One region of the Megamonas hypermegale genome, then DNA from elsewhere that is predicted to be linked to it. Evidence: a T-box and tRNA genes for the amino acid it is inferred to sense, from the RefSeq annotation. Region 1 holds a T-box; the other holds one or more tRNA genes.
The links. The T-box of region 1 lies ahead of pheS (phenylalanine--tRNA ligase subunit alpha). A T-box ahead of a tRNA ligase gene usually reads a tRNA of that ligase, here a tRNA-Phe.
Positions count from the first base shown of each region.

Region 2: it has a tRNA-Phe gene. The T-box ahead of pheS (phenylalanine--tRNA ligase subunit alpha) is inferred to sense a tRNA for this amino acid. The anticodon was not compared.

Region 1 is NZ_LT906446.1:1,587,736-1,597,989, reverse strand. Features, by position in the region: gene pheT (phenylalanine--tRNA ligase subunit beta) at 1-755, opposite strand, end outside; gene pheS (phenylalanine--tRNA ligase subunit alpha) at 776-1,801, opposite strand; T-box leader at 1,851-2,049, opposite strand; gene CKV65_RS07730 (L-lactate dehydrogenase) at 2,373-3,344, shown strand; gene CKV65_RS07725 (MFS transporter) at 3,494-4,717, shown strand; gene CKV65_RS07720 (GntR family transcriptional regulator) at 4,777-5,481, shown strand; gene CKV65_RS07715 (LysR family transcriptional regulator) at 5,541-6,437, opposite strand; gene CKV65_RS07710 (hypothetical protein) at 6,611-6,844, shown strand; gene CKV65_RS07705 (aldo/keto reductase) at 6,856-7,656, shown strand; gene CKV65_RS07700 (hypothetical protein) at 7,814-8,170, shown strand; gene CKV65_RS07695 (sugar O-acetyltransferase) at 8,242-8,877, opposite strand; gene thiE (thiamine phosphate synthase) at 8,902-9,549, opposite strand; gene CKV65_RS07685 (Nif3-like dinuclear metal center hexameric protein) at 9,596-10,254, opposite strand, start outside.
Region 2 is NZ_LT906446.1:1,796,413-1,806,666, reverse strand. Features, by position in the region: gene CKV65_RS08800 (aconitate hydratase) at 1-317, shown strand, start outside; gene CKV65_RS08795 (glycogen/starch/alpha-glucan phosphorylase) at 408-2,672, opposite strand; gene CKV65_RS08790 (M23 family metallopeptidase) at 3,175-4,194, shown strand; gene ilvA (threonine ammonia-lyase) at 4,434-5,696, shown strand; gene CKV65_RS08780 (PHP domain-containing protein) at 5,745-6,596, opposite strand; gene CKV65_RS08775 (HAD family hydrolase) at 6,633-7,430, opposite strand; tRNA gene CKV65_RS08770 (tRNA-Val) at 7,609-7,684, opposite strand; tRNA gene CKV65_RS08765 (tRNA-Phe) at 7,728-7,803, opposite strand; tRNA gene CKV65_RS08760 (tRNA-Asp) at 7,813-7,889, opposite strand; tRNA gene CKV65_RS08755 (tRNA-Val) at 7,894-7,969, opposite strand; tRNA gene CKV65_RS08750 (tRNA-Glu) at 7,989-8,063, opposite strand; tRNA gene CKV65_RS08745 (tRNA-Lys) at 8,072-8,147, opposite strand; gene CKV65_RS08740 (AAA family ATPase) at 8,270-10,254, opposite strand, start outside.

The sequences.
Region 1 (10,254 bases):
CGAATGCCAGCACCTTCGAGACGTTGTTGCATCCATTCAGGAGATGGACCAATTTTTACATTTTTAAGCATACGTGTGGAGAAGCGAGAGCATAAATCTGGGTCAGCAATTTCTACGGAGAAGATATCGCCGAGTTTAGTTTCATCGTCTTCTGTAACTTTTATTTCAGGGAAATGTGGTTTATTGCCAGTTATTGCAGCAATTTCACGAACAAGTCCAACAACGCTGAAGCAATCAGCACGGTTAGCAGTGAGTTCAAATTCTAAAACAACATCATTTAAACCTAATACTTCTTTAGCAGGAATGCCAACAGGTGTATCGCTAGGTAAAATGAAGATACCAGTTTTTTGTTCTGGTGGTAATTTTTCAAGGTCGAGTTTTAATTCCTGTGCAGAGCAAAGCATACCGTTAGATACAACGCCACGAAGTTTTCCTTTGGAAATTTTCATGCCGTTTGGTAAGTGAGCGCCAACCATAGCTACAGGAACGATTTGACCTTCAGCAACGTTCTGAGCACCAGTTACAATGATGATATTTTCTTTTAAGCCGACATTCATAGTACATATTTGTAAATGGTCGGAGTTTTGATGTGGTTCTAATTTTTCAATGCGACCAGTAACGACTTTTTCTAAGCCTTCACCTGGGTCGATGATATTTTCTACCGGTATGCCAGCCATAGTGAGTTTATCGGCAAGTTGTTCCGGAGTTTCTGTGAAATCTATATAATCTTTAAGCCATTTAATTGAAACTTGCATTAAGAAAGTGCCTCCTTGAATTAAAATTGACGTAAGAAACGAACATCATTGTCGTAGAATAAACGTAAGTCATCAATGCCATAAGCGAGCATAGCAATACGTTCAACACCCATACCAAAAGCAAAGCCGCTGACTTGTTTAGGGTCATAGCCACTCATTTCAAGTACATGTGGATGAACCATGCCTGCGCCTAAGATTTCGAGCCAGCCAGTGCCTTTGCATACACGGCAACCTTTACCTTTACACATTACGCAAGAGATATCTACTTCAGCACTTGGTTCAGTGAATGGGAAGAAGCTTGGACGGAAGCGAACTTTTACATCTTCGCCGAACATTTGCTGTAAGAATGTGATAAGTGTGCCTTTGAGGTCAGCAAAGCTGATATTTTTATCGATGCAAAGACCTTCAACTTGAGTAAACATTGGAGAATGTGTAGCATCATAATCATCACGACGATATACATGACCAGGAGCAATTATGCGAATTGGGCTATTTGGTTCATGTGATTGCATTGTACGAGCTTGTACAGGGGAAGTCTGGCTTCTGAGCAAGATATCTTCTGTGATATAAAATGAATCTTGCATATCACGAGCTGGATGGTCTTTTGGTAAGTTTAATGCTTCAAAGTTGAAGTAATCGGATTCAATCTGAGGACCTTCAGCGATGGAATATCCCATGCTAGTGAAGATATTTTTAATATTGTTTAAAGTAACAGTAAGTGGATGAAGATGACCTAAAGCTTGACGACGACCTGGAAGTGTAACGTCAATTTTTTCAGTTGCTAAACGGTTTGCAAGTTCAGCTTGTTTTAATTCAGTTTGTTTTGCAGAGATAGCATCTTCTAATTCTTTACGAGCTGTATTTACCATTTGGCCTACACGTGGGCGTTCTTCTGGGTTTAATTTACCCATGCCACGTAAAATGCTGGTAAGAGAGCCTTTTTTACCAAGATATTTTACACGCACATCATTTAGTGCATTGAGGTCTGAAGCACTGGAAATTGCAGAAAGTGCTTCTTGCTGTAAACTTTTAAGTTCCTGTTCCATTAATTTCACTCCTAAATAAATTTGAACAAAAATAAAAGCCTCCGCCCCATAAAGGGGCGAAAGCTGTGTTTCGCGGTACCACCCTAATTGATACTCTAATACGTTAACGCCGTCAACGCTGTAACTACTTTATTTCACTACAGAAGCTCCAAAGTGAACTTCAATTAATTTTTCTGTTATTGCTCTCAGCCAAGGCAATATTTTCTGTAAAAGAAAAAATAATTTACTCTCTTTATCATCGCTTAGTTATATTACAATTTTACACAAAAGTATATCATAAAACTTTAGCAAAAACAAGATTGAGGCAATATAGACAATTTTTATGAAAAAATATTTGAGATTTATAGTTGTTTTTTGCATTTTTTTATGAGATTTTGTAAATTATGGCATTTATAAAAAACAAAGTATGCTATTTATCATTAGTATAGTATTTTAAAAATAGTATTAACATGAAATTTACGAAAAAATAGAATGAATTTTGAAACGAAAAAACAATAACGGTACAATATAGTCAAAGATAAAGCGTTAGAAAAGTGAGAAATTTATAAATAATAAAAGAGGTGCGAAAATTATGTTTGATGAAGGCAAAATTGTTATTGTTGGTGCTAGTAATGTCGGTACAGCAGTATTAAATAAAATTGTAGATTTTGGCTTAGCTTCGGAAGTTGTATTGATTGATATTAATGAGAAAAAATGTATGGGCGAATCTTTAGATACAAGTCATGCTACAGCATGTGTTGGCAGTTATAATATGTACATTCATGAAGGCACTTATGAAGATTGCAAAGATGCTAGTATGATTATTATAACAGCTGGGCCAAGTATAAAACCAGGAGAAACACCGGACAGATTAATTTTAACAAAGACAAATTGTAAAATCATGGACAGCGTAATGTCGCAAATTGTTCAATATACTAAAGATGCTATTATTTTAGTAGTAACTAATCCTTTAGATGTAGCTACGTATTACGTATCAGATAATTTTGATTATCCGAGAGAAAAGATAATTGGAACGGGAACTTTATTAGAAACTTTCCGTTTGCGCAGAATTTTAGCTGATTATTATCATTTAGACCCAAAACTTGTTCATGGTTATGTATTAGGTGAACATGGTAATTCAGGTTTTGTAGCATGGAGTACAGTGGATATAGCAAGTTTAGGTCTAGATAATATGGATGAATTTTTAAATCATAATTATAAATTGAATAAAAGTATGATTGAACAGAAAATTATGCAGGTTGTATATGATGTAATCAATTTAAAAGGTTGCACTAATACGGGAATTGCTATGGTAGTTTGTCGTTTTATTAAAGCTATAAAATATAATGAATATACTATTTTGCCAATGTCATCGATATTAACTGGTGAATATGGTATACATGATGTGGCTTTGAGTTTGCCATGTATGCTTAACAATACGGGAATTATTAAGCGCTTTACACCAAAATTAACTGATGAAGAAATAGAAAAAATGATAGCATCGGCAAAAAGTGTAAAATCGGCTATGGAAGCTATCGAAAAGAAAATAGAAGCTGTAGCTTAAATAAAACTATATAATTTAGAAATATTTATTTTAATAGCGGGATTTTTATTTAGATAGAAAATCTCGCTATTTTTGTAAGATTAATTTTTGAAAAGAAGGTAGTGTTTTAATTGTTGTGATGAGAAAGGAATAATATCATGCAAAATACCATGATTAATGTAAAAAAATCACATGGAATAATAATGTTTATTATATTATTGTTATCGTATATAGTATTTGCCTCGAATTGGGTAGCCGGTTCAAATCTATCAGAAAAGATTGTATATCATTATTTTAACGGTGAAACGGTATCGCCTATGGTTTCAGAAGTTATAAATTATACGATAACAATTGCTAGGATTTTTGCGAATTTAGTAGCAGCGTATATCTTATTAAAATTAAATCCACGTAAAGCTAGTATAGTTGCATTAGTATTGCTTTGTTTTTCCTTTGTAGCTGTATTTGCTACAAACTATTGGTTATACACTATAGCGCGCATGATTATGGCATTAGGTGGTTCAATGGTGATGGTGTATATGAATACTGTAGTAGCTAGTTTTATAGCTAATGATGAAAAGATAATAGCAAATGCATTAGTTACTGCTTCATATAATATTGGTGCAGGAGCTGTGGCGATTATTTTCTTTTTATATAAAGATGTAGTTACTAGTGATTGGCAAAATACAATGTATATGTTTAGTTTATGTAGCATATTACTTTTAGTTTTATGGACTGTTTTTGCTAAGGATTTTTCACCTAGTAATGAAGATGCACAAGCTGAAAAAGTATATAAATATAAAGATGCTTTGACAGATAAATTCGTATATTGTTTTTCTATGGGGTTTGGCGGGTTTTTATTTTTGTATGTGATGTCTTTAGTATCTATACCTATGAAATTAGTATCTCAAGTAGATAATGATTTTAATGCTGAATTTATGATATTAGCGATTACTATGGGCGGAATAGGTGGAACTTTATTCAGTATATTAATTGGAAAAATACCTTTTGAGCGCAAACCATTCTTATTAATTCATGGAATTACAATGATAATATCAATGGCTTTAGGTTTACACATGGCATATATAAATCCGAAAATGGCATATTTTTTATTTGCAATTGGTGGTTTTGTGATGTTTTCGCAGTATTCCGTGTATTTGAATTTTCCACATGAATTGCCGAATATGAACCCACGCAAATTGACTATTATGTTTGGTGTGTTTTGGGCTTTAGGTTATACAGTTTATACTGTATTAAATTTTATTTGGAGTATTATACTTTCTTATTACGGTTGGGATTTATCCATGGTATTTTATATCACATGTAGTTGTCTATATATAATTTTTGTGTGTACGTTCCCTGTTTTAAAGGTGCAGACAAAAAGAGTAATTTCTTGAGATAAAACGATGATTTATATAGTATAATTAAAAAAATTATACTTGTGGTGGTGAATTTTATGGATAAATTGGATATTGAAGCTTGTAAAAAAGATAATCCATTTATAATTTTAACTGATATTATTTATAGACATTTAAAAAATGATATTATGCAAGGTATATTATTACCAGGTGATAAGATTGTCGAATCAAAAATTGCACAACAATTAAATGTCAGTAGAACACCTGTAAATGTAGCACTTAGTAGAGCATTAAAAGATGGTTGGCTTGAAAGGCGCAGTAAAAGATTTTTAACAGTGCGCAAGATAAGTCCGCAAGAATGTTTTTATCTCTATGAAGCGCGTAAATTTTTAGAAGGACAAGCTGCATATTTAGCAGCTAAGCGCATAACTAAAGCAGAACTCATGGTTTTAAAAGAAATCTTATTGAATTTTCGCAAGGGTAATGATAAACCGATTGATGATGAACTGTTTTGCAAAAATGATGAAAGATTTCATGATTTAGTAGTTAAAGCGGCACACAATGATTATATTTTAGAGATGTACAAGAGAATAAAACCTGATTTGCAAAGATATAGATATCATTATAAACAATTAATAATTGAACGAAATACGAATGAAAATGTCTATATGTACCATTATTCTATTTATTTAGCATTAAAAAGTAGATTGTCTGTAGTAGCTAAAGATGAAATAGAGTCAGATATTTCCAGCATGCACGGAATGATTTTTGCAGGAAATATTTTGGCGAAATTTAATTTATGAAAAAAGCCTTAGGTTATCCTAAGGCTTTTGTTATCAAGATTTAAAGTAAAATATTGTTTTTAAAGGTTAGAAAATTTTTCTTTTAATTTATTCAAAAATAATTTTGCTGCAGGAGAAAAAACTTGATATTTTTTCCAAACGATATCAAGTCCAGATTCGATTTTAGGTGATAATGGGCGAAAACAAAGTGGACTATCATCGGAAGTATCGGCTAGGTTATCTAAAGTTATGACGTATCCTATACCTTGCTTAGCCATTATAGTGGCATTGTAGACAAGATTAAATGTAGTAACGATATTTAAATCTTTCCAGTCTTTGCCAAACCATTTTGCAAGGTCATTTGTTTCCATGCGACTTTGCAATACTTGGCGAGAAAAAATCAAAGGAAGGCCGATTAAATCAGTGGCTTTGATTGCTTCTTTTTTGGCAAGTGGGCAAGTTTTTAGCATTAATACGCCCCATCTATCTTTAGCTGGTATGTTTAAATAATTGTATTTAGTGATATCGGTAGGCTGGATTAAAAGACCGAAATCAAGCAGTCCTTTATCGAGTCGTTCTGTAACATCTTCGGCATTGCCACTGTAAAGATGGTAGCGAATATCGGGATAATCGATTTGAATTTCATGACAGACAGAGGCAATATAATTCATCGCTTCTGTTTCGCCACCACCGATATAAATATCGCCACTTAAATTGCCTTTCATAGAGTAAAATTCTTGTTGAGTTTTATCTACCATGGCTATGATTTCTTCGGCACGTTTGCGCAGTAGCATGCCTTCGGCAGTTAAAGTGATGCGGTGGCTGCCTCGTACAAATAGTTTTTGTCCGAGTTCTTCTTCTAAGTCTTTGATTTGGCGGGAGAGCGTAGGTTGTGTTATATGTAGAGAATTAGCAGCTCCTGTTATAGACTCTTCACGAGTGATAGCTAAAAAGTAACGAAGTACACGAATTTCCATAAAGATGCACTCCTTTTATAATATATTCTTTATCTTAGCATAATTTTATAAGTTATACCTGTCAAGCATAGTATCGTATAAAAACAAAGTATTTGTTATTTAAAATTAAGAGCTATACACTTTTAGTATAAATAAAATGTGATACGGTTTAATATTTTAGATGAGGGCGTGATATGATGACAACTAAATTGGATAGTGAACAATTATTATTGCGTAATTTAAAAGATGCAGGTTGTAATCAAGACTTAATTGAGCGATTTTTAGAATTAGAAGAGGCTGGAAAAAAACAAGAACAATTACATCTTTTATTTGCGTATAGAGCGGACTTGCTCGAAAAATTGCATATGAGTCAGAATAAATTGGATTGCCTTGATTATCTTGTATATGAAATAAGAAAAAATAAATGAGAGGAGCTTATATGGAATTTTTAACTTTAAATAATGGCATAAAGATGCCTATTTTGGGTTTAGGAACATGGGATTTACATGGTGAGCAATGTATTAAAGCTGTAACAGCTGCTATTAATGAAGGTTATCGTTTAATTGATACGGCACAGATGTATAAAAATGAAGAAGAAATAGGGTATGCTATAAAAAATAGTGGTATATCACGTGAAGAATTATTTATCACTACAAAATTATATTCACCTAGCCATAGTTATAAATTATCTCAAAAAGGTATAGATAATTCTTTGCGCAATTTAGGTTTAGAATATATAGATTTGATGCTCATTCATGAACCATATAAAGAAGCTTTAGAAATGTATAAAGCGTTAGAAGACGCGTATAAAGCAGGAAAAATAAGAGCGATTGGTGTATCAAATTTTAATGAGAATTTTTATAAAAATTTTGTTGCTTCATGTGAGATTATGCCAGCGATAAATCAAGTAGAAGCGCATGTTTACTTTGTTCAGACTGGTCTGCAAAAACTTATGAAAGAATATGGCACAAAAATGGAAGCTTGGGCGCCTTTTACAGAAGGACGAAGAAATATATTTGCAGAAAAAATACTTGTTGAAATAGGTACAGTGCATAAGAAAACTTCAGCGCAAATTGCTTTGAGATATTTAGTGCAAAAAAATATAATAGTAATACCTAAATCATCCAAAATTGAACGTTTAAAGGAAAATCTAGATATTTTTGATTTTAAACTTTCGCAAGAAGAAATGCAGCGGATTGAAACACTTGATGAAGGTAAATCTTTATTTAATTGGTATTAATAAGGGTTTTATTCGAGATTTTTGATGGTTACTTTAAGGTGACTAAGTAATAAAATAGTGTCTACTATTATATATAAAAAAACCTGCTATAATGTAATTAATAGCTCGTTATGGTAAAAAGCGAGTATAAAAATTAGAAAAAGTGGTGTATTATATTATGGAAAAAAATGTATTGGATTTTGTCGTAACTAAAACACATGATTTAATGAATGCTGTTTCTTGCAGCGCTGAAGCTAAAAAAGCTGCTGAAGATTGGCTTAGCGCTGTAGGCACAGATAAGGAAAAAGAACAGACACAAAAATACATTGCTGAACTTGAAGCAGATATCATGCCGATTGATGGCTTAATTAATTTTGCTAAATCAGAAATGGGCGCAAAAGTTTTTGGTGAAAAAGCAAAAGATGTATTAGCTCATGCTGAAAGTATCAAAGCAGCTGGAGCAAAATTCTGTGATTGTCCTGCTTGTACAGCTGTTGCAGCTATTTTAACTAAAAAAGATGAAATGTTAAAATAATATATTAGAAAAATAAAAAGCTGATTTGTTGCTAAATATCTGGCAATAAATCAGCTTTTGTTGTTTTAGTCTTATTTAAAATCGTTTACTGGCATATTTTTGCGATAGAATTTTTTATCGTATTCTCCGATTTCACGAATTACGCGGCATGGTGAACCATAAGCGAGAACGTTAGCTGGAATATCTTTAGTTACGAGCGAACCAGCACCGATTACACTGTTATCACCAATGGTAACGCCTGGCATAATCATCGCTCCTGCACCAATCCAAACGCGATTTCCAATGTGAATAGGCAAGGAGAATTGTGTACCGCCAAGGCGATATTCATGATAAAGTGGGTGTCCTGTTACACAGATTAATACATTTGGCCCAATCATGACATCATCACCGATATGCACTTCACCATCATCTACAACTTGAAAATTAAAATTAGCGTAGAAATTTTTGCCGATAAAAGTATTGCAACCATAAGCAAAATGAGCTGGTGGCTCAAGGTAAATACCATCGCCTGCCGCGCCTAAAAGATTTTTTAAAATTGCAGTTCTTTTTTCCATTTCACTTGGACGCGTGTTATTAAAGTCATACATCATTTCTTTAGCATGGACGCGTTGTGCTTCAATGACTTTTTCGTATTCTTGGTCAACAGGGTCTTTGTGTCCGAACTCACGGTATAATAGACCATTTTTCATTTGTTCTTCTAAACGCATAAAATCATCTCTTTCTATAGATTATTATTTTTTTTGCAAAGTGTTTTTTATCGAATTGATTTTGCCTACGATATCATCAGCGCCGACGATTTCAGATACGATAGCAAAAGTTTTAGCACCGTGTGCAGCTACATCACAGATATTGTGTTCTTTAATACCACCGATGGCAACAAATGGATGTTTAGAATTTTTAGTAGCGTATTCTACATAGGAAAAGCCAACAGGAACAGCATTTTTTTTAGTTTGTGTAGCGTAAACAGGGCCTACACCGATATAATCAATGATATCGCCGAGCATATTAGCTTTTTGAAGTTGTTCTTCGTTATGAGTAGATAAACCAATAATTTTATCGTTTCCGATTAATTGGCGCACTACTTGAGCTGGTAAATCGGTCTGACCGATATGCACTCCATCAGCATCAACAGCCATAGCTAAGTCGATAAAATCATCAATGATGAAGATTGCGCCATTATCGCGAGTCATTTGTCTTAATTTTAAACATTCATTATAGCGGTCAAGCGCTGGTTTTGTCTTTTCGCGGTATTGAATGAATTTAATGCCTGCTTTGAGCATTTGACCAACGACTTCTATATTGTCGCGACCGTTGGACATAGCTTCAGCAGTTATTGTATAAATAGGATTATTGATAAATTGTTCCATTCCTGCTCTCATGGCTTATACCTCTTTTATATGATTTATTTTATATTTGAAATTAAATTTAAATGGTAGTGAAAACATCTTGAGCTGATGTGTCAGCAGTAACTTCAATTTGCCATTTATTTTTGATATTTTCATTTTGCAGATAAGTGGCAAGTGTTTTAACGACTGGCATTTCTGTGCCAAAGTGACCTGCATCAATGAGATTTATGCCGAGTTCTTGGGCGTGTTGTGCTTCATGATATTTGACGTCACCTGTTACATACGTGTCAGCGCCTTGCATAGATGCTTTATCGAGAAATTCCACGCCAGCACCAGAGCATAAAGCTACTTTTTGAACTAATTTATCATTGCCCTTTACAAAGCGGAATGTATCACCAGGCAAATTTTCTTTTACCATTTTGACAAATTCAGTGAGGAGCATTGGTATTTGTAATTTGCCTATGCGCCCTAAGCCGTTTTCATGATAAACGTTTTGTGTAGGAATTATATCGTATGCTGGAACTTCATAAGGATGAGCTTTTAACAATGCTTTTATAACGCGATTTTTTATCTTAGCAGGGAAAATTGTTTCAATGCGTGTTTCAGTTACCACTTCATTTTTATCTTGTGTACCGATAAATGGAGTAGCGTTTTCAAGTGGTGTAAATCTGCCTTCACCTACAAATTGGAATGAACAATCACTGTAATTGTCAATAAATCCAGCACCTGCTTTGCAAA
Region 2 (10,254 bases), 210 kb from region 1:
AACATGCAGCACTTGCTCCAATGTATTTAGGCATAAAAGCAGTTATCGCTAAGAGCTTTGCGCGTATTCATTTAGCAAACTTAGTAAACTTCGGTATCGTGCCATTCACATTTGTCAATGAAGCTGATTATGATAGCATTGATGAAGGTGATGTGCTTAAAATTGCTAATTTGCATGAATTACAGCCTGGAAAAAATATGACAGTAGTGAATACGACTAAAAATACTACATTTGAAGTAGCTCATACATTATCTCAACTTGATGTTGATATCTTGATGGCTGGCGGTCGTTTAAATTATATAAAAATGGGTAAATAAAATAAGTGAAAAATAAAAACAGCAGGAGAGGGTTTCCTGCTGTTTTTATTTATAGAGTGTTTATTATAGAATTTTAGAGAGAGAGCATAATTAATTTAATTTCCAAATGTCGTGATTGTATTCAGAAATTGTACGGTCGCTGGAGAAATAACCAGCTTTAGCAATATTTGTTAAGGACATTTTAGCCCATTTAAGGCGGTCTTCATAATCTGCAAAAGCTTTATCTTTTGTTTGAATATATGATTTCAAATCTAAAAGTGTCATAAACCAGTCTTTTGTGCAAAGTTCATGATGTAAGCGATTGAGATTATCGATTTGACCGATAGCCGCCATTTCAGGAGAGTTGATGAAATCAACAGCTGCTTTAATTTCATTATCATTTGTATAATAAGCATTTGCATTATAATCGTGATTAGCATAATGATTGATTACATTAGAACTACTTTCACCAAAGATGTAAATGTTATCATCACCAACAAGTTCATGAATTTCTACATTAGCACCATCTTCAGTACCGATGGTTACTGCACCATTTAACATCATTTTCATATTACCAGTACCACTAGCTTCTTTGCTGGCAAGTGAAATTTGTTCAGAAATGTCACAAGCAGGAATTAATTTTTCTGCATTAGTAACATTGTAGTTTTCTATCATGACTACTTGAATGTATTTAGAAAGTACAGGGTCATTTGCAATGATTTCTTGTACACATAAAATTGCATGAATGATATCCTTAGCAATTACATAAGCTGGAGCAGCTTTAGCACCGAATAAGAATGTAATAGGTGTAGTAGGTCTATAGCCTTGACGAATTCTCAAGATTAAATGAGTGATATAGAGTAAATTCATCTGTTGGCGTTTGTATTCGTGTAAGCGTTTGATTTGAATATCAAAAATGCTATCAGGATTGATTGTAACATTCATAGTGTGTTTTAAATAAGTAGCTAAATCTTTTTTACTATTCATTTTTATTTGTAAAAGATGATTTAAAACTTTTTCATCATTGATGAATTGCATTAAGTTTTCTAATTTCATAGCGTCTTGTTTAAAATCATCACCGATTAAAGATGTGATATATTGGCTGAGTTCATGATTGCAATGAATGAGCCAACGACGGAATGTTATGCCATTTGTTTTATTGTTAAATTTTTCAGGGTATAATTCATAAAAAGAATGGAGTTCACTTTGCTTTAAGATATCTGTGTGTAAGGAAGCAACACCATTAATGCTGTAGCCAAAATGAATATCCATATTAGCCATATGAACACGGTTTTCTTTATCGATTATTTGAACTTGTTCATTATCGCTTTTTTGAGCAACAATATCATTGAGTTTCTGAATGATAGGAATTAAGTGTGGAACTACTTGCTGTAAATAATCCATTGGCCATTTTTCTAAAGCTTCAGCTAAAATTGTGTGATTTGTATAAGCACAAGTATTTGTTACGATATGAACAGCTTCATCAAAATTAATACCTTCATTTGTTAAGCGCCAAATGAGTTCAGGAATAACTAAAGAAGGATGTGTATCATTGATTTGAACACAAACGTATTCGTGTAATTTTCTTAAATCATGGCCTTTAGCTTTTTCTTCCATGAGAATTAATTGAGCAGCATTGCTAACCATGAAGTATTGCTGATAAATACGTAAAATTTGACCTTCTCTTGTGCTGTCATCTGGATATAAGAATAAAGTTAAATTTCTTTTTATATCTGTTAAATCAAAAGAAATGCCATCGCCTTGTACAATGTTTTCATCTACGCTATCAAGGTCAAATAAATGAAGTTTATTTAAACCATGATTGTAGCCGAGTACATCGATATCGTAAAGGTGAGAGTGCAATGTAAAATCTTTAAATTGTACATCAAAACCGATTTTTGTATCGTTTAACCAACTAGGATTTTGTATCCATTCGTTTTTAGTTTCTTTTTGTAAATGATTTTCAAATTTTTGCTTGAATAAACCTAAATGGTAATTTAAACCAACGCCATCACCAGAAAGCTCAAGTGTTGCAATGGAATCTAAAAAGCAAGCAGCAAGTCTGCCTAAACCACCGTTACCTAAAGATGGCTCAAGTTCGATTTCTTCAATATCAGTTAAGTTTTTACCGTGTTTTTTTAGTAAATCATTGATTTCATCATAAATTCCAAGATTGATTAAATTGTTGGAGAGCAATTTACCAATTAGAAATTCAGCGGAAATATAATATAATTTACGTTTTGTTACTGTTACAGTACGATTATTACTAAGAGATTTAACTAACATTAACAAAGCTATATATAATTCTTCGTTAGTGCAAGTGTCTATATTCTTTTTAAATTGCAGTTGTAATAAATTATTTAATTTAGTCAACATAATATCCTCATCCTTATAATTAATATTTTATATAAAATGTTGAATAGAAATAAAAAGTAGTTTATTTCAACAGACCTTAATATAAAAGGTTTTATTGCAATTGTCAACAAAAATTTTTATGATAAATGTTGTTTAAATATTGTATAAATGTTGTATGCTTTTTCTATAATAGTTGATATATAAGCGTTTGTTAATTATAAAAAATATTCATATAAAAATAAAATATAATTATTTAACTATGTATAATAAATGTAAAATTATATTTATTAATATAAAACATATTATTTTAATATGAATTTAATAGGAAGATTTAATTAGATATGTAAAAAATTTATGGTAAATAAAAAAGATGGATTAAAAAATAATTAAAAAAGTGTTTTGTCTAACTTGAAGTTGAACAAAACGTTTTTTTTTATGTTATAATATTAAAATGATTGAGAGTAGCTATTAATGGTAGTTAATAATTTGAATTGAAAAACTTAATGGGGGCGAAGTGTTGAGTCTGGAAGAAGAAAAGCAAAATTCAGCAGAGCAGTCTGAACCAAATGTGGTTGAAAAGACAGAAAAAGTTGAAAAAGTGCAGAATAGTTCTTATACAGTCAGAATTATTCCGGATAAGATAGATAATGTAAAATTATTTACGATAAGCAAGAATATGGTTAAATATTTGATAGCTTCGGTAGTAATAATGTTTATATTAGTCATTGGTTCTTTAGGTTTTGCTGGATATGCGTATATAAATAATCAAAGTGATAAAGAACATATACGCGAACTTCAAGAAGCAAATACTATTCAGCAACAACAATTATCAGAGTTGGATAAGAAGGCCAACAGTTTACAAGAAGATATGGACCAACTCATTAATTTAGAAAATGAATTAAAGCAACTTTCGGGTGTTGAAATTGATGATGAAAATACTGCTACAGATGAAAATGCAGATGAAAGTATAAATCCAGAACAAAATGGACAAGGTGGGCCATATCCACAACCATTAACAATTGAAAATGTGCGTAATACTTTAAATAATGTTGAAAGTAAAATGTCTGGACAACGTAATAATATGCAGCAGTTAAAATTAGAATTGCAAAAAGCAATTGTTATGAAACGTCAACAAATAGCTATTTCTAATCAGACGATTTCAGTAACACCATCTATTTGGCCGGCACAAGGTGTCGTAAGTTCTCCATATGGACTTCGTTGGGGTGGCAGTGATTTCCATCCTGGTATAGATATAGCAAATGATATGGGAACTCCTATCAGAGCTACAGCCGATGGTGTTGTCAGCGTAGCTGGCTGGAATTCAGGCGGTTATGGTAATATGGTTGATATCAATCATGGCAATGGTGTGATGACACGTTATGGACATGCTTCTTATGTAGTAGTATCAGCAGGACAGCAAGTAAGACGTGGTCAAATCATTGCATATATGGGTAGTACAGGATTTTCTACAGGGCCACATGTTCACTATGAAGTACGCATAAATGGACAAGCCGTGGACCCATCAGGTTATTTATTTAATTAAGCAAATAACAGCCCTATACAGATGAATGAAAAATTCAGTGTATAGAGCTGTTATTTTTTTGATTAAAATATATTATGATATTTCATTAATACATAACTAAAAATTATTTTTTAGTTAAACAATGTAAAGTTGTTAATTTTTATGATATAATATAAAGATATCTATATATTTATAAATATCTTATTGTACAGGACTAATAAGGAAATTTTAGTTTTTTTTGAAAATTTATTATTAAGGAGATGTTTTTATTGGCTAACGAGAAAAAAGACAATGTATTATCACCACGGGATGTTGTGGAAAAAACTACAATAGCTGATGTTTATCGCGCTGTTAAAAATTTAGATGGTGTTATAAGAAAAACAGAACTTATTTATAGCGATTATTTTTCTAAGTTATCGCATAATGATATTTATATAAAACCGGAAAACTTACAGAAAACAGGTTCATTCAAATTGCGTGGAGCATATAACTGTATAAGCCAATTGACTGATGAACAAAAATCACATGGTGTTATTGCAGCTTCTGCTGGTAACCATGCTCAAGGCGTAGCTTTTGCAGCACAAAAATTAGGTGTAAAAGCAGTTATCACTATGCCTGCTACAACTCCACTTTTAAAAGTAGAAGCAACTCGCGCTTATGGAGCAGAAGTTGTATTATCTGGTGATGATTTTGATGCTGCAGCTGAAAAAGCAGTAGAACTTCAAAAGAAATACAACTATACTTTTATTCATCCGTTCAATGATATTGAAGTTATCTTAGGACAAGGTACAACAGCATTAGAAATCATAGATGATTTGAAAGATGTTGATGTTATCTTAGTACCAGTTGGTGGTGGCGGATTTGTAAGCGGTGTAGCTGTAGCTACAAAAATGGTAAATCCACATGTAAAAGTAATCGGTGTAGAACCATGTGGAGCAGCTTGTGTAAAAGCATCTCTTCAAGAAGATAAAATCGTAACTTTACCTACAGTTGATACAGTAGCAGAAGGTACAGCTGTAAAAACACCAGGTGATGTTACATTTGAATTCATCAAAAAATATGTAGATGATATCATCACTGTTTCTGAATTTGAAATAATGTCAGCTTTATTATCTTTGATTGAAAAACATAAACTTATTGCTGAAGGTGCAGGTGTACTTTCTTTGGCAGCAAGCCGTAAATTGCCGTTTAAAGGTAAAAAAGTAGCTGCTATTGTAAGTGGTGGTAATATTGATATTTCTACAATTTCTGCACTTATAGATAAAGCTCTTATCGCTCGTGGCCGTGTATTCTGCTTCAGTGTACAGCTTCCAGATAAACCAGGTCAGCTCTTAGCTATATCCAAAATTTTAGCAGATTTAAATGCTAACGTAATTAAACTTGACCATAACCAAGCAAAAGTGACAGATAGCTTCAAAAAAGTTGTATTGGAAGTAACAGTTGAAACAAATGGCATTGACCATATCAATCAAATTACACAAGAACTTAATAAAAACGGTTTTAAAGTAAAGAAAATATATTAATAACGAATAAAACCCCAAGGAGTGTATGCTCTTTGGGGTTTTTGTATATCAGCCAAGTGGAACAGTTGTTTTTTTGCGTTGATTGAATTGCAGACATGTTGTATAACCAAAAGATTTAGCATAAGCGATAGCTTCATCGATGTAATTGCCACAATGTTCAGGTTGATGTGCATCGGATGAAGTGATTATAGGTAAATTATAATCATGAGCTATTTTCATGAAATCAGGATATGGTGAAATTTCTGCAATTGGATAGCGATAATATGTGCCAGTATTGACATCTACTGCCATATTAGCTTTTTGTATAGCTTTAGCTACGCGGATTAAATATGGAGTAACATCAAAATCTGGTAAATTTTTAAATAAACGAATGTTGAAAGGATGGCCTAATACATCATAAATTTGAGATGCACAGAGTTTTTCTACTTCTTGAGCATACCATTCATAGATTTCTTTTAAAGAATGATTGTTCCATTCGTCTTTTATCTGGGAAGAATCATAAGCCCAGCCATGTAAGAAATGAATAGAGCCGATAATATAATCAAATTTATAAGGAGCTAAAATTTCACGAACTTTGTCTTGGTCTTGGAAGTTGCAAACTTCAATGCCGATTTTGGCCTTATAACCGAGTGAATGAAGTTTAGCCATAAAATTGAAATAATCATCTAATGTGTATTTAAATTTATTTTTTTTCAACCATTGCTGTTGAAATTTGCCAACAAAAGAATCATCTAAGATTAAATCTTCATAATAGAGTTTTTTGAATTCAGGAAAAGTGTGACTGTGTTCGGAGATGCCAATTTCATCAAGTTGATGTGTTTTGGCACTATCAAAAAAACCTTTAACCCATTGTTCATCGTATGAACCATATTCAAAATGCATATGGTAATCTAATTTCATTTTGGCATCTTCTTTCTATAAATGAATATGAAATATTTATTTTTGTTCTGCTAATAATTTTTTTATTGTTCGCATTACGCCGTTTTCATAATTTGGTGGAGCTATAAAACGAGCTACTTTTTTTAATTCTGGTACAGCGTTTTCCATAGCATAACTGTAATATACAGATTGAAGCATTTCATAGTCATTTAGATAATCACCAAAAGCGACACATTCTTCTGGTTTTATATTTAATTTTTCTTGTAATTTTTTTATTGCAAGACCTTTATTAGCACCAGTAGGTATTATATCAACCCATACTTCACTACTCAATACAACTTGCATTTTTTCTTTTAAAAAGGATAATTTTTCATAGATATTTTTTCTAGCATTGTGATGATGTGCGTCACAGATGGCAAATTTTATGATATCATCATCTATTTTAGAAAAGTCATCGAGAACTTCGTATTGAGTAAAATAAAGATTTAATTCTTTGACAAAAGCAGGGTCTTGAGAAATTACATAAGAATTTTTTTTGCCACTAACTACTACAAAAACATCTTGTAATTTAGTGAGGCTTTCAAAAATACATTTAATATTATCAGGAGAAAATGTATAAGAGAATAATTCTTTGCCATGTTGGCAAACATAGGTGCCGTTTTCAGAAATAAAGAGTAAATCGTCTTTATATTTTGGAAAATGACAAGCTAAAGCTTGATATTGACGACCGCTAGCAGGTGAAAACATGATATTTTTTTGTTTTAACATTTCCATGACTTCATCAAAGTCATCTGGTAATCTGTTATGGTCGATTAATAAAGTTCCGTCCATATCGGAAATAATCCATTTAATCATAAATAAAGCTCCTTTATCAGTTAATTTTGATTATAAAATGAGTTTATCATAAAAAATTTTTTAGTGGAAGGTGAATATTTTATTTATAAAATAAAAAAAGAGGAAAGAATATATCTTTCCTCTGATAATAGGCATAAAAAAACTACCCAAAAGAGAGAGGGTAGGTACTTATTTTATATGGTGGGCGGTAACAGGATCGAACTGCTGACATCTTGCTTGTAAGGCAAGCGCTCTCCCAGCTGAGCTAACCGCCCATATAATAATAACTCCTTGACAATTACAAGGAGGCAAACTGAGTGGTGCCTCAGAGCGGAATCGAACCACTGACACGGGGATTTTCAGTCCCCTGCTCTACCGACTGAGCTACCGAGGCAAATAAAAATGGCGACCCGAAGGGGACTTGAACCCCTGACCTCCGCCGTGACAGGGCGGCATTCTAACCAACTAAACTACCGGGCCGTAGTGGTGGGCGGTAACAGGATCGAACTGCTGACATCTTGCTTGTAAGGCAAGCGCTCTCCCAGCTGAGCTAACCGCCCATTTTATAATTTTATAAAATGGTGACGCGTATGGGATTCGAACCCATGAAGCCGCCGTGAAAGGGCGGTGTCTTAACCACTTGACCAACGCGCCATATTAGATGGTGGCTCACCCGAGATTCGAACTCGGGACACCCTGATTAAAAGTCAGGTGCTCTGCCAACTGAGCTAGTGAACCACTTGCTACGCTGTCGCTTGACAACGTAGACTATTATATAGAACATTTGAGGAAATGTCAACACTTTTTTTGAAAAAATTTGCTTTTTTTATAAAAATCTTTGATGAGTTGAAAAAATGCCGTTAAATAAGGATTTTTGCCGTACTGCCACGTTCATTTTTTTTCATTATCTGTATCTGTTTATCGATTTTTTCTTTCAATTCATTTACATGAGAGATAATACCGATTAATTTTGTTTGCTCCGTTAATTGATTTAAAACTTTAATTGCTTGAGATAATGATTCACTATCAAGTGAGCCGAAACCTTCATCAATGAACATCGTATCGAGATGAATGCCACCGGCAGAAGATTGGATTTCATCGGCAAGACCGAGCGCAAGGGATAAAGATGCTTTAAAAGCTTCACCACCAGAAAGCGTTTTTACACTGCGTATCGTGCCATTATAGTGGTCGATGACATCTAGTTCCAATCCCGTTTGATAGCGCAGTTGTTCACTGTTTTGAGAACGCTTTAACTCGTATTGTCCTTGGCTCATCATCATCAAGCGAGTATTGGCTCGAATGATAATCCTATCGAAATAAATCATTTGAATGTACGTTTCTAAAGAAATGCGTTCTTTGCCAGAAATTGAACCTGTGGCTGTGTCGTAAAGAGCTTTCATATTTGTATACAGTTTTTCGCAATCGGATAATTTTTCTAATTGCTCTAAGAGCTTTTGCCTCGTTTTGCTATTAGTGCTGATACGAGTGTGCAGGTTTTGAAGCTTTTCATTTAATGATGTTTTTTCTTGTTTTAGTTTTTCCTGTTGCAATAGTAATTCTTCTGTATTTTGCTTTTGCGGAATGATTTGTTGCTGAATTATTTTTAATGAAGTAGTGTATTCATCAACTTTTTTTTGCAGATTTTCCCATTTGCTTTGAGCCTTTAGCATATTTTCTTTTAAAATACTTTGTTTATGTTTATAAATTTGCAATTGTTTTTGAGCTGTCTGCTCATCATCAAATAATAATGTTTGTTTTAGTTCTAGTATCTCTTGAAGAATGTGTTCCTTATCGGCATTGGTTTTAGTGATGAATTGTGTGAGTTTTAATTGCTCATTTTGTAATTTTTTTTCTTTAATAGCCATTTGCTCAAAGCGGTTTGTTAATTTTTCTTTTTGGCGCAATTGTTTATTTTGCTTTTGCATTAAATTTATAAGACTGGCTTTTTTTGTCTGCAATGAATTTTCTTTTTCGATTATGGCACTATTTAATAAAGTTTTATCATCAATATTAAATAATTGTTTTGCTTGGCGAAGAATTTCTTCATTTATATTTTGCCCCTTACCTTTGATTTTACCTAAGTTACTGCTTAAATCATTTAATTTTTTGGCTAGCTCATCACATTGTTTTTGCAATTGTTCTAATTGAGCTTGTGTTGGTGCTTTAGTCGATTTTTGCGCTGGTTTTGGATGATGAAGTGAACCACATACAGGGCAAGGTTCATCTGGTTTTAAATTATCGGCAAGAATGCCAGCTTGTTCATCTAAAAAAGCATGATATTGCACTGTGTGTTCTTGTTTTAATTGCAAGTGAGCTTGCTGAATTGCTTTATAATCTCTTAAATGAGTGGCATATTCTTGGCGGTATTGCTGATAAAGATATACATCATTTTTTAATTTATCCAATTCGGATTGTATTTGTTCTAATTTTTCTAAATCGGATTTTGTCTTTTCAATTTGAGCTGAAATATCATTTAAAGTGTTTAACTCAGTTGAATTTTTTAAACTTTGTTCTTCTAAATCAGCAAGTTCTTTTTGCGCATTGATTAATTGCTGTTTTTTCAATGATAAGTCTTTATGTTGTTGTTCAAGTGATAGTTGTTTTTTAGTTATTTGAGCGTATTTTGGTAATTCTTCAGTAAGCTTGGCTATTTTTATGGTTAAAGATGGAGATTTTTCTTCATAAATATTTTTTTGCTGAAGATAATCTTTTTCTAAGAGAGATAAATTATTTTTATTATCCTCTAAAAATTGCTGAATTACCTGCTGTTTTTGTAATAATTTTTTTTGGTTATTATTTTCTTCAATCGCTTGACTTATATTAAAAAGTTCTGTTTCACATTTTT